3 regions of the Serratia proteamaculans genome follow, and region 1 is predicted to be linked to each of the others. Evidence: predicted binding sites of a transcription regulator. Region 1 holds the regulator's gene; each other region holds the start of a gene.
What was found. The regulator LexA, encoded in region 1, represses DNA repair genes until DNA is damaged. The targets are predictions, from matches to a motif close to TNCTGTATGTACATACAGNA.
Positions count from the first base shown of each region.

Region 2: the regulator LexA is predicted to act here: its motif matches at 1,538-1,557, upstream of sulA (SOS-induced cell division inhibitor SulA).
Region 3: the regulator LexA is predicted to act here: its motif matches at 1,665-1,684, upstream of QOT07_RS08755 (DNA translocase FtsK 4TM domain-containing protein).

Region 1 is NZ_OX461105.1:4,892,836-4,896,982, reverse strand. It holds gene plsB (glycerol-3-phosphate 1-O-acyltransferase PlsB) at 1-119, opposite strand, end outside; gene QOT07_RS22770 (diacylglycerol kinase) at 269-637, shown strand; gene lexA (transcriptional repressor LexA) at 759-1,367, shown strand; gene dinF (MATE family efflux transporter DinF) at 1,469-2,815, shown strand; gene QOT07_RS22755 (CsbD family protein) at 3,119-3,328, shown strand; gene zur (zinc uptake transcriptional repressor Zur) at 3,437-3,949, opposite strand; gene QOT07_RS22745 (anti-sigma factor family protein) at 4,123-4,147, opposite strand, start outside.
Region 2 is NZ_OX461105.1:1,941,435-1,945,581, forward strand. It holds gene ompA (porin OmpA) at 1-652, opposite strand, end outside; gene sulA (SOS-induced cell division inhibitor SulA) at 1,010-1,516, opposite strand; gene QOT07_RS09075 (TfoX/Sxy family DNA transformation protein) at 1,749-2,408, shown strand; gene yccS (YccS family putative transporter) at 2,409-4,147, opposite strand, start outside.
Region 3 is NZ_OX461105.1:1,857,388-1,861,534, forward strand. It holds gene trxB (thioredoxin-disulfide reductase) at 1-465, opposite strand, end outside; gene lrp (leucine-responsive transcriptional regulator Lrp) at 1,135-1,629, shown strand; gene QOT07_RS08755 (DNA translocase FtsK 4TM domain-containing protein) at 1,750-4,147, shown strand, end outside.

The sequences.
Region 1 (4,147 bases):
GGCCGTGAGGGATCCAACCCTAACTCCGTGACCGGATCTGAAGGGATAACCTTACTTCTTACCAACAGTTTGAGTGGTAAATTCAATAGTTTATAATAAATTTTACGCCAACCTGACATAACAACGTGAAGCCTCTTGTTAGCAATGCGCCGCAAGCATACCAGAATCCGGGTAGCAGATCTGTGGTGTTGGAAAACCGAGAGCCGGGAGCGTTTCCTGGCTTAGACTGTTTAATTATGACTTACCTCTGCGAAAGGCACTAAAAAACATGACAAAGCAAGCAACCGGCCTGACCCGTATTATTAAAGCTGCCGGCTACTCTTATAAAGGCTTTTCCGCCGCCTGGCAGCACGAAGCGGCGTTTCGCCAGGAATTGGTGGCAACGGTGCTGGCTATCATACTGGCGATTTGGCTGGACGTGGGTGCGATAGCGCGCATTTTACTGATCGGATCGGTGTTGCTGGTGATGATCGTCGAGATACTGAACAGCGCGATTGAAGCGATTGTCGACCGGGTGGGCACCGAACATCATGAGCTCTCCGGCCGGGCAAAGGATATGGGCTCGGCGGCGGTCTTGCTGGCGATTATTCTGGCGCTGTTTGTCTGGGGTTCGGTGCTGTGGCAGCACTTTGCCTGAGTGGGGGAGTTCTGTTGCGACGCGGGTCGCTAATCCCTGATTTTTATTCACTCTTCGGTTCCCAAGCCGCACTTACCTGTATATACTCACAGCAAGACTGTATAAACAAACAGGGGGCGGAATGAAAGCACTAACTACCAGACAGCAAGAGGTCTATGATCTGATTCGCGATCATATTTCGTCCACTGGCATGCCGCCAACGCGCGCCGAGATCGCCATGCGTCTGGGGTTCCGTTCGCCAAATGCCGCAGAAGAACACCTGAAAGCGCTGGCGCGTAAAGGCGTCATCGAGATCATCTCCGGCGCTTCGCGTGGTATTCGCCTGCTGATGGAAGATGAAGAAGGTTTACCGCTGATTGGCCGCGTAGCCGCCGGTGAGCCGCTGTTGGCGCAACAGCATATCGAAGGGCACTACAAGGTCGATCCTTCCCTGTTCAAACCAAGTGCGGATTTCCTGCTGCGGGTTAACGGCATGTCGATGCGTGACATCGGTATTCTCGACGGCGATCTGCTGGCGGTGCATAAAACCCAGGACGTGCGTAATGGCCAGGTCGTCGTGGCGCGCATTGAAGATGAAGTCACGGTCAAGCGCCTGAAAAAACACGGTAACGTGGTTGAGCTGCTGCCGGAAAACAGCGAATTCCAGCCGATTGTGGTCGATCTGCGTCAGCAGAATTTCACCATTGAAGGTCTGGCGGTCGGTGTGATCCGCAACGGCGATTGGGTTTAATCCCTACGCTCGAACACCGTCCTCTGATTTAAGTCGCCCCAGCTCTGGGGCGATGTCATTTCTGACTGATTAAAACCGCACTGCCACGGGAACATTTCACTATGCGCCTGCTTTCTGCCTTCACCAGCGATACCGATAAAGCCCTGTGGCGCCTTGCGCTGCCCATGATTTTCTCCAATATCACCGTGCCATTGCTTGGGCTGGTGGATACCGCGGTGATCGGCCACCTCGATAGCCCGACCTATTTGGGCGGTGTAGCGGTGGGCTCCATGGCGACCAGTTTCCTGTTTATGCTGCTGTTGTTCCTGCGTATGAGTACCACCGGACTGACCGCACAGGCGCTGGGGGCGCAAAATCCGCAGGGGCTGGCGCGTGCCTTTATGCAACCCTTGCTGCTGGCCGTGTTGGCCGGGGTGGCCATTGTACTGCTGCGCTATCCGCTGATTGAGTTGGCGCTAAAAATCGTCGGTGGTGACGGGGCGGTGCTGAAGCAGGCTCGTTTATTCCTCGAGATCCGCTGGCTAAGTGCCCCGGCGGCGCTGGCCAATATGGTGATCCTGGGTTGGCTGCTTGGCGTGCAATACGTGCGTGCGCCGGTGATCCTGCTGATTGTCGGCAATCTGCTGAATATCGTATTGGATATCTGGCTGGTGATGGGGCTGGGCTGGAACGTGCAGGGTGCAGCGACGGCGACTGCCATCTCTGAATATGCCACGTTGCTGCTGGGGTTAGGGCTATCCTGGCGAGTGATGCGCATACGCGGTATTTCTGTGCCGATGCTGCGTCAGGCCTGGCGCGGTAATCTGCGGCGTCTGCTGGCATTGAATCGCGACATTATGCTGCGTTCATTGTTGCTGCAACTGTGTTTTGCCTCGCTGACTATTTTCGGTGCCCGGCTTGGCGGCGAGGTGGTCGCAGTAAATGCGGTACTGATGAATTTGCTGACCTTTACGGCTTACGCGCTCGACGGTTTTGCCTACGCGGTGGAAGCACATTCGGGCCATGCCTATGGGGCCCGTGACGATAGCCAACTGCGTAAAGTATGGCGTGCGGCTTGCCGGCAGGCCTGTCTGGTGGCGTTGGGCTTTGGCCTGCTCTATGCCGTGACCGGCCAACAAATTATTGCGGCGTTGACCTCTTTACCGGAGCTGCGCGCACTGGCGAACCACTATTTGCCGTGGCAGGTGGTGCTGCCATTGGTGGGGGTATGGTGCTATTTGCTGGACGGCATGTTTATTGGTGCCACCCGCGGCGCAGAAATGCGTAATAGCATGGCAGTGGCGGCGGCTGGTTATGGCCTGACGCTGTTTACCCTACCGGTACTGGGCAATCATGGGCTATGGCTGGCGCTGGCGGTATTTCTTTCACTGCGTGGCATCGCACTCGGTTGGATTTGGCATCGCCACAGAGTGGATGGGACCTGGTTTGCAGCGGATTCGGCACGATAAAAAGCATTTAAACATTAATTTTATTTATGTTTTTTATTCATATTAAGTTACATTTTCTTGAGCCAAATTGTTTCCGCTTACTTGCTGTTCTGTCGGGGTTTTTACTAAATTATATTTATTTGGCGAATTTTTATCCTGACTTTTTCCTTTTTATCGCTATCTGTGGCTATAGTTAATCATGTGGCTGGCGGAATGAATGGGAATAAGTATTCCATTTGTTCTGGTCGATTGACCAACATTATTACTCAGTTAAGCCCAGCGACGAGTTTTTAAAACTGACTAATCACAGGTAACGGAGAGGTTATGAACAAAGATCAAGCCGACGGTAACTGGAAGCAGTTTAAAGGGAAAGTGAAGGAACAATGGGGCAAGCTGACCGATGACGATCTGACGGTCATTGAAGGGAAACGCGAACAGCTTGTTGGTAAAATTCAGGAACGTTACGGCTACCAGAAAGAGGCGGCCGAGAAAGAAGTGAAATCTTGGGAAGACCACAACAAATATCGCTGGTAACGCGATGGGCCGCAGCGGATTGCGGCCACAGGCTACTTTTAAAGGCCTGGCGTTTTTATCCCCTTGACGCTATGGCCGCAGGTACAGGGAGGTACCTGAAAACCCAACCTATTTCTTCTTGATGGCAATGCTGTGATCGTGTTCGCCACAGTCATGCTTGCTGTCACAGGCTTCTACCTCAACGCATCCCGCACACAGGCCATGGGCCTCCACCACGTTGTGACGCAGGACAAAACCAGACTCTTTCGCCAGTTTTTGCAGCGTCTCTTCGACCCCTTCGGTCGTCCGTTCGGTCACCTGACCACAGCGATCGCAGATAAACAGCGCGGAAGTATGCGTCGGTTGTTCAAAGTGATGGCACAGCACGTAGCTGTTGGCTGACTCAACCCGATGAATGAACCCCTGTTCCAGCAGGAAATCCAGCGCACGGTACACCGTTGGCGGTTTGGCCTGAGGTTCGGCGACGCGCAACAGATCGAGCAGGTCGTAAGCGCTGATGGCACCGGGCTGCTGTGCCATCAGGCGTAACACTTCCAGCCGCTGCGGTGTCAGTCGCACATTGCGTTGCTGACAGAGTTGTTCAGCCTGCGCCAGCAGCTTTTCCTGGGTGCTTGAGTTCATGGCAAATTTCCCGGTACGTAAAAAAGCCGATTTTACCATGCTTCAGCCGAATCGCCGAGAGTCGGCCCCTTTTCCTCTGATATGGCGCACTAATCGACTGGTTTACCGCCTGCCGCCAGCCTGGATTGTGATGATGTTCACACTTGGCGGCTGAAGTCGGAGGCAGTCAATCCTTAGCTGGCGAGTGAGTGTTGCAAG
Region 2 (4,147 bases), 3.0 Mb from region 1:
GAGCCGGAGCTGGAACTGGTGCTGGAGCAACAACATCATCCTGACCGAAACGGTAAGAAACACCCAGGCTCAGCATGGTGTTGTCTGGACGTGCGCCGACAGTACCTGCATCACCGATGTTGCTAACGAATTGGTAGTCCAGGCGAGTAGCCCAGTTTTTGGTCAGTGCGTATTCAACACCAACTGCTGCCAAAGGAGAAACGCCGGTGTCGTGGTCGCTCAGACGAGTGCCATTACCGTAGTTAGCTTTGGAATCAGCACGCCATACCATGCCGCCCAGACGAGTGTAGATGTCCAGATCGTCCATGATTGGGTAGCTCAGTTTAGCGGCCAGTTGAACGCCCTGCGCTTTGAAAGCACCGTTGTTCACGCTGCCTTTGTAAGGCATACGGCCAAGCCAGTCATAGCCCAGCTCGAAGCCCAGGTATTGGTTCGCCTGGTAACCCAGGAACGCGCCAGCACCCAGTTGATCTTTATGGGTCGGACCATTGCCGATACCATTCTGGTAACCGTTGCCGTAGAAACCAGTGTCATGGTACTGGGACCAGCCCAGTTTAGCACCAGTGTACCAGGTATTATCTTTTGGGGCGGCTTGCGCTACTGTTGCGAAACCTGCCAGTGCCACTGCTAATGCGATAGCTGTCTTTTTCATTTTGCGCCTCGTTATCATCCAAATAGGCAATGAGCTTTAAAGCTGTTTAAGCCCTTGGTTAAATTCCTTCGCCAAGGTTTGAGCCCTCGTTTGTTACTCGGCCAGTTTATCTGGCGTTATAGAGCAACCTTGGCGATGTAAAGTCTACAACGTGGCGCGAAAGTTACAAGTGTGATGTGATAAAGCTCTAAAAAAAAACGCAGAAACATACATATTTACTAACATTAACCGGCAAAAAAGCGAGCATTTTGACCTTGGATTTAGGTCGCGGAACCGCAGCCGCACTCGCTTTGTCCCTGATCCCATAAAGGTTCCCTTGCAGGGAGATGAAAATGATGGGAAAAATCCTAAATTTACTTAATGATACAAAGAAGAGTGAATTTTTAGGGTGGAACAGTGTCCGTGAATCGGGTTTATGTCACGTTGAGGACGCATTATGAACCCATAAGCGTTACCTAATTCTGCCGCACGCCTTAATTTTAGACGATCTTCTTCTGTAAGATCGGGCAGCCATCCAAGAACTACACTGTAGTTACCCGTCAGCAGCGCTTTTTCCATCGCTTCAACCGTGTCCAACGGATGAATTTGACTCAGTTGCACCACTTTCCCCACCGGCAAACCGGATTGCTGTAGCCACAACTTACTCAGTTTTTGCTGTGGGGTCAGCCATAACAGCCAGCGTGACTGCATACCCAACTGCTGCAACAGTGGCAGCAATAGTTGCGCCACTGCGGGCTGATGCTCGTTGTAAACAAGTTCACTGATAAGGCCATTCTCTTTGCCGGCATCCGTGCTTTCTGCAGCATTATTCACCGCAAAAGAGCTGTGGCTGAAATTGGTTTTGTAGAGTGATTGAGTACGCATAAAGTATCCCGCCCGTAGTGTTACTGTATGTTTATACAGTACATCCTGTTGTGATTAAGATCAACCCAAATCTTCGTGGTACCTCGCATAATTGCGATTATTTTTTATACGACGGGCTTTTGTGATTGGCATGACTGCGGATAGTGCGTATTTTTCTAATTACTTGTTCACGTTACCTTTATTTCATTGATGCGAGGAATAATAGAAGGGTAACCTACACCAGGAGAACGCTATGAAAGGGACATCAACGGGAAGGATCGTACAGGCCAAAGCTTATTTTTACGCATTAGGTGGCATCACTACACGCTCACAATTCGGTGGGTACGGGATACTGGCCGATGGCGTCATGTTCGCTGTGATTGCCGAAGGGGAGCTGTATCTTCGCGCGACGGATAGCTTGGAGCCAGCCTTCCGCGAACGCGGAATGGTTAATATGGTTTACTCCAAGCGTGGAGTACCCATAACCATGCGTTATTACTGGGTTGATGAAACGCTATGGCGGGATCGTGGAGAACTTGTAGGGTTAGCCTGGCAGGCAATTCGGGAAGCACGCCAGGAACTTAAGGTGAAAACGGATAACCAGGGGCGTCTGAAGGCCTTGCCGAACATTGACATCAATATGGAACATTTACTCTGGCGGGCGGGCATTCGCAATGTTTATGATTTACGTCTGAACGGTGCCAAGCGCAGCTATCTCCGTTTGTTGCAGCAGCAACACAATTTGGGCCTACGGGTACTGCTTTCTCTGGGGGGAGCCATTGCCGGTTATCATCATGCTGCCTTACCCTCGGAAATGCGTAGTGAGCTGACTCATTGGTTTGAGCGAACCATGTCGTTGCTTAGCCACGGACATAACCCGGGAGTTCGGGGCCTGATAAAAGGCCCCGGGTGATTAGGCCGATTTGCCAATTTGCGCATTGAGCATCGTGAGTTCCGGAAGCAATTCAATCACCAATCCAATCTGCTGTAATACCAATTGATCTTTGCTTTCCGGTTCCGGCGCTGCGTGCTGAATACGTTCTGCCAGACTTTCCAACGCCTGAGTGATGCGTTGTTCGTCCTGTTCTTCCCAATGCAGGGCGCCATCGACATAACAAACTGCATCATTCAGCAGATCCAACGTAGCAGGGTTGTTCAGGCGCTCACGGTGGGCGCCCAGCGCAGAGATATAACTCAATAAGGTGTGGTTTAAACACAGCAGGCGAAAGGCGGCTTCCTGAACTTCCTTATTGGCTTTTGGGTCGGCAGACATGTTGGATATCACCGAAGCCAACTCTGCATCACTGTTGTGTGCATCCCGACGAGCGATACGATAAGGAAGGCCATTATCTTTGCCCTGATGGTATTGCACCAGAATGGCATCCAGATAACGGCAGTTGGCGTTCAGCGTTTTGCTGACGACTGCCGGCAGTTGGCGGAATTTCCAGTCTGGCCAGATAAAACTGACTGCCGCCCAAGCGATGGCACACCCTAAAATCGTGTCGTAAACGCGAGGCGCGGCGACTTCAAAACCTTCACCCAGCAGGTTAAAGCACAGCAATACCAGTAGGGTAATAAACATGGTGGCGTGTGCATATTGCACGGTTCGAAAAGCAAAAAACAGCACGCCGCTGATAACAATCAGCACCATCTGGCCTTCCAGTGAAGGCACAAAATAGAGGATCGGCAGACCGATAAGAATACCAGCAAGCGTGCCGATAATTCGAAGCGCCAGCCGGCGACGCGTGGCATTGTAATTCGGTTGGCAGACAAACAGACTGGTTAACAGGATCCAATAACCGTGCTGCATGCCGGTAAACTGAATAAAGGCATAACCCACGCACAACACCGCTGACATGCGGATGGCGTGGCGGAATAAGGCCGACTGAGGTGTCAGATGGCGGCTGATACGCAAGCGGATGTCGCTCCAGCCGGTGATCCGGTCATCCGACAGGCTATTCTCTTCCACCTGACCGTTGGCCAATGCCTGTTCGGACTCAATATTCGCCAATTGTGCGTCAATCGCGCGTAAGTTTTTTAACAGGTGTGACAGCGCTTTGGTTAACTCACGATTTTCCGGGGTGATGGCGATGCGAGTCAGAGCTTCTTCAATACGGGCAAAGGCCGGTTCAAAGCGAGGGTTGTGCTGATACTTCTGCCGCAGCAAAATCGACTGTGCCAACTGCTGACAGGCGCGTGCTTGCATGCTGAGCAAACGCTGGAATCGGAACAGAATATCACTGTGGCGGAATTGTCGGCTCAGGGCCTGATATTGAACGTGAGAGGAACTGGCGCGCTCATGGATATCCTGGGCAACGAAATAATAATGCAACGTGCGGCGGGTACCGCGTTGACCTCGATCGCCTTTTAACCGCGTCAGCAATGAAACTTTGGTCTGGTTCAGAATGGTCACCAGCGCACTGTTGGCCATGGCAACATCCATCCACGGCAGGTCTGAATCATGCTCGACGTCGGGATCAAACAGGTTGGCTTTGGCATCCAGATAATTCGCCAACTGATTGTAACAACGTGCCAGGTTTTCCTGCAATGGGCGGATAGGGAAGATCAGGTGTCCAATCAGCGTCAGCAGGTTGTACCACAGGGCACCGATGATCAGCAGCATCGGTTGTTGATACCAGGCGTCGTACATTG
Region 3 (4,147 bases), 3.0 Mb from region 1:
ACCACCACCGACGACCGCGACTTTTTGATTGCGGTAGAAGAAACCGTCGCAGGTGGCACAGGCAGACACGCCTTTGCCTTTGAACGCTTCTTCGGTAGGCAGGCCAAGGTAACGTGCGGAAGCGCCAGTGGCGATGATCAAAGCATCACAGGTGTATTCGCCGTTGTCGCCAAACAGACGGAACGGACGGTTCTGCAGCTCAACGCTGTTGATGTGGTCAAACACAATCTCGGTCTGGAATTTTTCCGCATGCTCACGCATACGCTCCATCAGCGCCGCGCCGGTCAGGCCTTCGGCATCACCCGGCCAGTTTTCCACTTCGGTGGTGGTGGTCAACTGACCCCCTTGTTCCATACCGGTAATCAATACCGGGCTCAGGTTGGCGCGCGCTGCGTAAACGGCGGCGGTGTAGCCAGCCGGGCCGGAGCCCAGGATCAATAATTTACTGTGTTTAGCCGTGCCCATGAATAACCTCTTTTCCCACAATGGCGGACAATGGATTCGATTGTAGGGAAAATGCGGCATTAAAAAAAGCGTCAGGGGATGTTGTTAACGATTTGTTTGATAGTCATGGCCTATTAATTATTATTTTGCTGCTAAAGCGAGCGTAAAACGCAGCAATTTAACTTATGGAAGCCACTCAACACTGTGGTGTACTCAATGGGTCAGAAACAGCCCGTAAAGCGGGTTTAAGCGCCTTGGCAGCGGGGTTTTTAAGCCAGCGATTCATAACTAAAAACGGGGTGCTAACTTTTCATGACGGTACGTTCTTCTGATTTTGCTTCTTTTACTTTGACAATCCGCTGCGCATTTGCGAAAACATCATAGGAAGAAGAAATTATCCCTGTCCCTGCAGTAAATCGTACGTATTTACGGCGTTGGCGCAGAATTTTGCGCCGTTGCTGAAGCCGCGTGCGGCGGGTGAGGGGACACCGCGCAAGCGAGGGGGATTTCTTCTTGCAATAACGTCATTTAACTACCCGGTGCAGGGTTTGACAGACAGACTGCACAAGGGGTGATGATGGTAGTGAAGCATATGACAGGCATTGGGTCTTCGCTTGGAACGAACCCTTACACATTGATGTTGGTTAGGGTGTGGCAAGTGCAGGGAAGAAAATAAGAGAGACAATAATAATGGCAGACAATAAGAAACGCCCGGGTAAAGATCTCGACCGTATCGACCGCAATATCCTGAACGAGCTGCAGAAGGATGGGCGTATTTCGAACGTTGAGCTTTCGAAGCGCGTGGGGCTATCTCCAACTCCATGTTTAGAACGCGTGCGCCGCCTCGAGCGCCAGGGTTTTATTCATGGCTATACCGCTTTGCTCAACCCGCATTATCTGGACGCTTCCCTGTTGGTTTTCGTGGAAATCACGTTGAATCGCGGTGCGCCGGATGTGTTTGAGCAATTCAACTCAGCCGTTCAGAAGCTTGAAGAAATTCAGGAGTGTCATCTGGTGTCCGGTGATTTCGACTATCTGTTGAAAACCCGCGTGCCGGATATGTCGGCTTACCGTAAGTTGCTCGGTGAAACCTTGCTGCGTCTGCCGGGGGTTAACGACACCCGTACGTACGTGGTAATGGAAGAAGTGAAACAGAGTAACCGTCTGGTTATCAAAACACGGTAGGGTGCAGGTGCAAAACCTGATTAAATTGGTTACACTCCTGTTTATTCATACAGTTTCGGCGCCGGGGAAGCTTCTCGGCGCTGTTGCTATGTCAGCTAACAGGAACCTGGAGAGCCTTTCTTGAGCCAGGAATATACAGAAGATAAAGAAGTTACCTTGAGAAAACTCAGCAGCGGTCGCCGTTTGCTCGAAGCTGTGTTGATTGTGGTAGCCATTTTTGCCATTTACCTCATGGCTGCCTTGGTCAGTTTTAATCCCTCTGACCCAAGCTGGTCGCAGACCGCGTGGCATGAGCCTATTCATAACCTGGGCGGTGGCGTCGGGGCCTGGATGGCCGACACATTGTTCTTCACCTTCGGGGTACTCGCCTATGCGATACCGCCGATCATGCTGGTGTTGTGCTGGGCGGCTTACCGTCAGCGCGGCAATGGCGAATACATCGACTATTTTGCGCTTTCACTGCGCCTGATCGGCACGTTGGCGCTGGTGCTCACCTCGTGTGGCCTGGCGGCATTGAATGTCGACGACCTCTATTACTTCGCATCCGGCGGCGTGATTGGCAGCTTGCTGAGCAACGCCATGTTGCCGTGGTTCAACGGTATCGGCGCCACCCTGGGGCTGTTGTGCGTTTGGGCTGCGGGGCTGACGCTGTTTACCGGCTGGTCCTGGTTGGTGATCGCCGAGCGCATCGGCGGCGTGGTGCTGGGTACGGCCACCTTTATGACCAACCGCTCACGTCGTGAAGACCGTTATCATGACGATGATGAGCGCTACGTCGAAGATCAGCCTGAATCCGCTGACAAGGATGCCGCGCTTGCTGTGGCTACCTCGGCAACGGCGGCCAATGCGGCGGAAGACGACGTGTTGTTCTCTGCGCCTTCGGTAACGGAAACCGCCAAAATGGCGGCGGAAGATGCCGAAGATCCGTTACTCAGCGGTCTGCGGGCTAATGATGACGATGAGGCCGATGCCGCGCCTGTCGCGTCAGCGGTAGCCAGCGCCCCTGTCACTGCGGCACCTGTCGTGGCTCAGGCACCGTCGGTTACTGCAGCACCTGTGGCTCCGGCCTCGGTGAACCAGCATCCGATGAGTGCGGTAGCAGAAAACACCGCACCGCCGCTGTATTCGTTTGAAATCCCTGAAGAGACGCCGACGCCGAAGTTGACGCGCCAGGCCGATCCTTACCGGGACGACGATGAACCGCGTATGGGGAACTGGGACGCACCGGCCGTATCGCCGTCGCCAGACCGTTCCCCGTTTGATTTTTCTGCCGCCCAGCGTGATAGCGTTGACGTCAGCGCTCCGGCCGGCTTCAGTGCCGCTGAGCCTGCCGTTACCCCGTTTGGCAGCGTGAAACCTCAGGCACCTGCCGCAGCGGCGGCGATTGCCGGTGCTGTTGCCGCCAATACCTTTATGCCGGCCTTTAGCGCTACCAGTGATGCTAACTCGCAGGTGAAACAAGGCCTCGGCCCTGAATTACCGCGTCCTAATCCGGTACGCATTCCGACTCGTCGTGAACTGGCTTCTTATGGCATCAAACTGCCTTCGCAGCGCATGGCCGAACAGGAACAGCGCACCCGAGGGGACGATGAGCCATTGCAGAATGCGGATAATCTTTCGCCAGATGATGAAGCCCTGCAGGAAGCGGCGTTACGTCAGGCATTTGCCGAGCAGCAAAGCCAGCGTTACGGTGAGGAATCTGCGTCGGATAATCTGGATGATGAAGCTGCTCTGCAGGAGGCCGCACTGCGTCAAGCGTTTGCCAACCAGCAAAGCCAGCGCTATGGCCAGCCAGAAGTCGCGCCATCGGTGCAGCCAACTACGCCGGTCGATACCCGTAATGCGTTCGGCTTCTCGCCGATGGATGATTTGGTTGATGATGGCCCGGTTGAGCCATTGTTCACCTTGTCGCCACAGTTGGAAGAATGCATTGAGCAGCAAAGCGAGAGTGAAGACGATGTGCCGTTCGGTCAGTTTGAGCCCGCCGCGCCGGCTCAGCCTCAGATTCCGCCGGCACAGTCCTATCAGCCTGCTTACCAACAACCGCAGCAGCAACCGGCAGTGCAGCAACAGCCGCCAGCCTATCAGCAGCCTGTGGCGCAACCGGAACCTGCCGCTGTGCAGCAACCGGCGATGGACAGCCTGATACACCCGTTCCTGATGCGCAACGATATGCCGTTGCAAAAACCGACCACGCCGTTGCCGACGCTGGATTTGCTGACCGAAGCCCCGAAAGAGGTGGAACCGGTAGATTCCTTCGCGCTGGAACAAAAGGCGCGTTTGGTGGAGGCCAGCCTGGCCGATTACCGGGTGAAAGCCGACGTGGTGGACATTTTACCAGGTCCGGTCATCACCCGCTTCGAGCTGGATTTGGCTCCGGGCGTCAAGGCTGCACGTATTTCCAACCTGTCGCGCGATTTGGCGCGTTCACTGTCGACCTCCGCGGTGCGTGTGGTGGAAGTGATCCCCGGCAAGCCTTACGTCGGGTTGGAGCTGCCTAACGTCAAACGTCAGACGG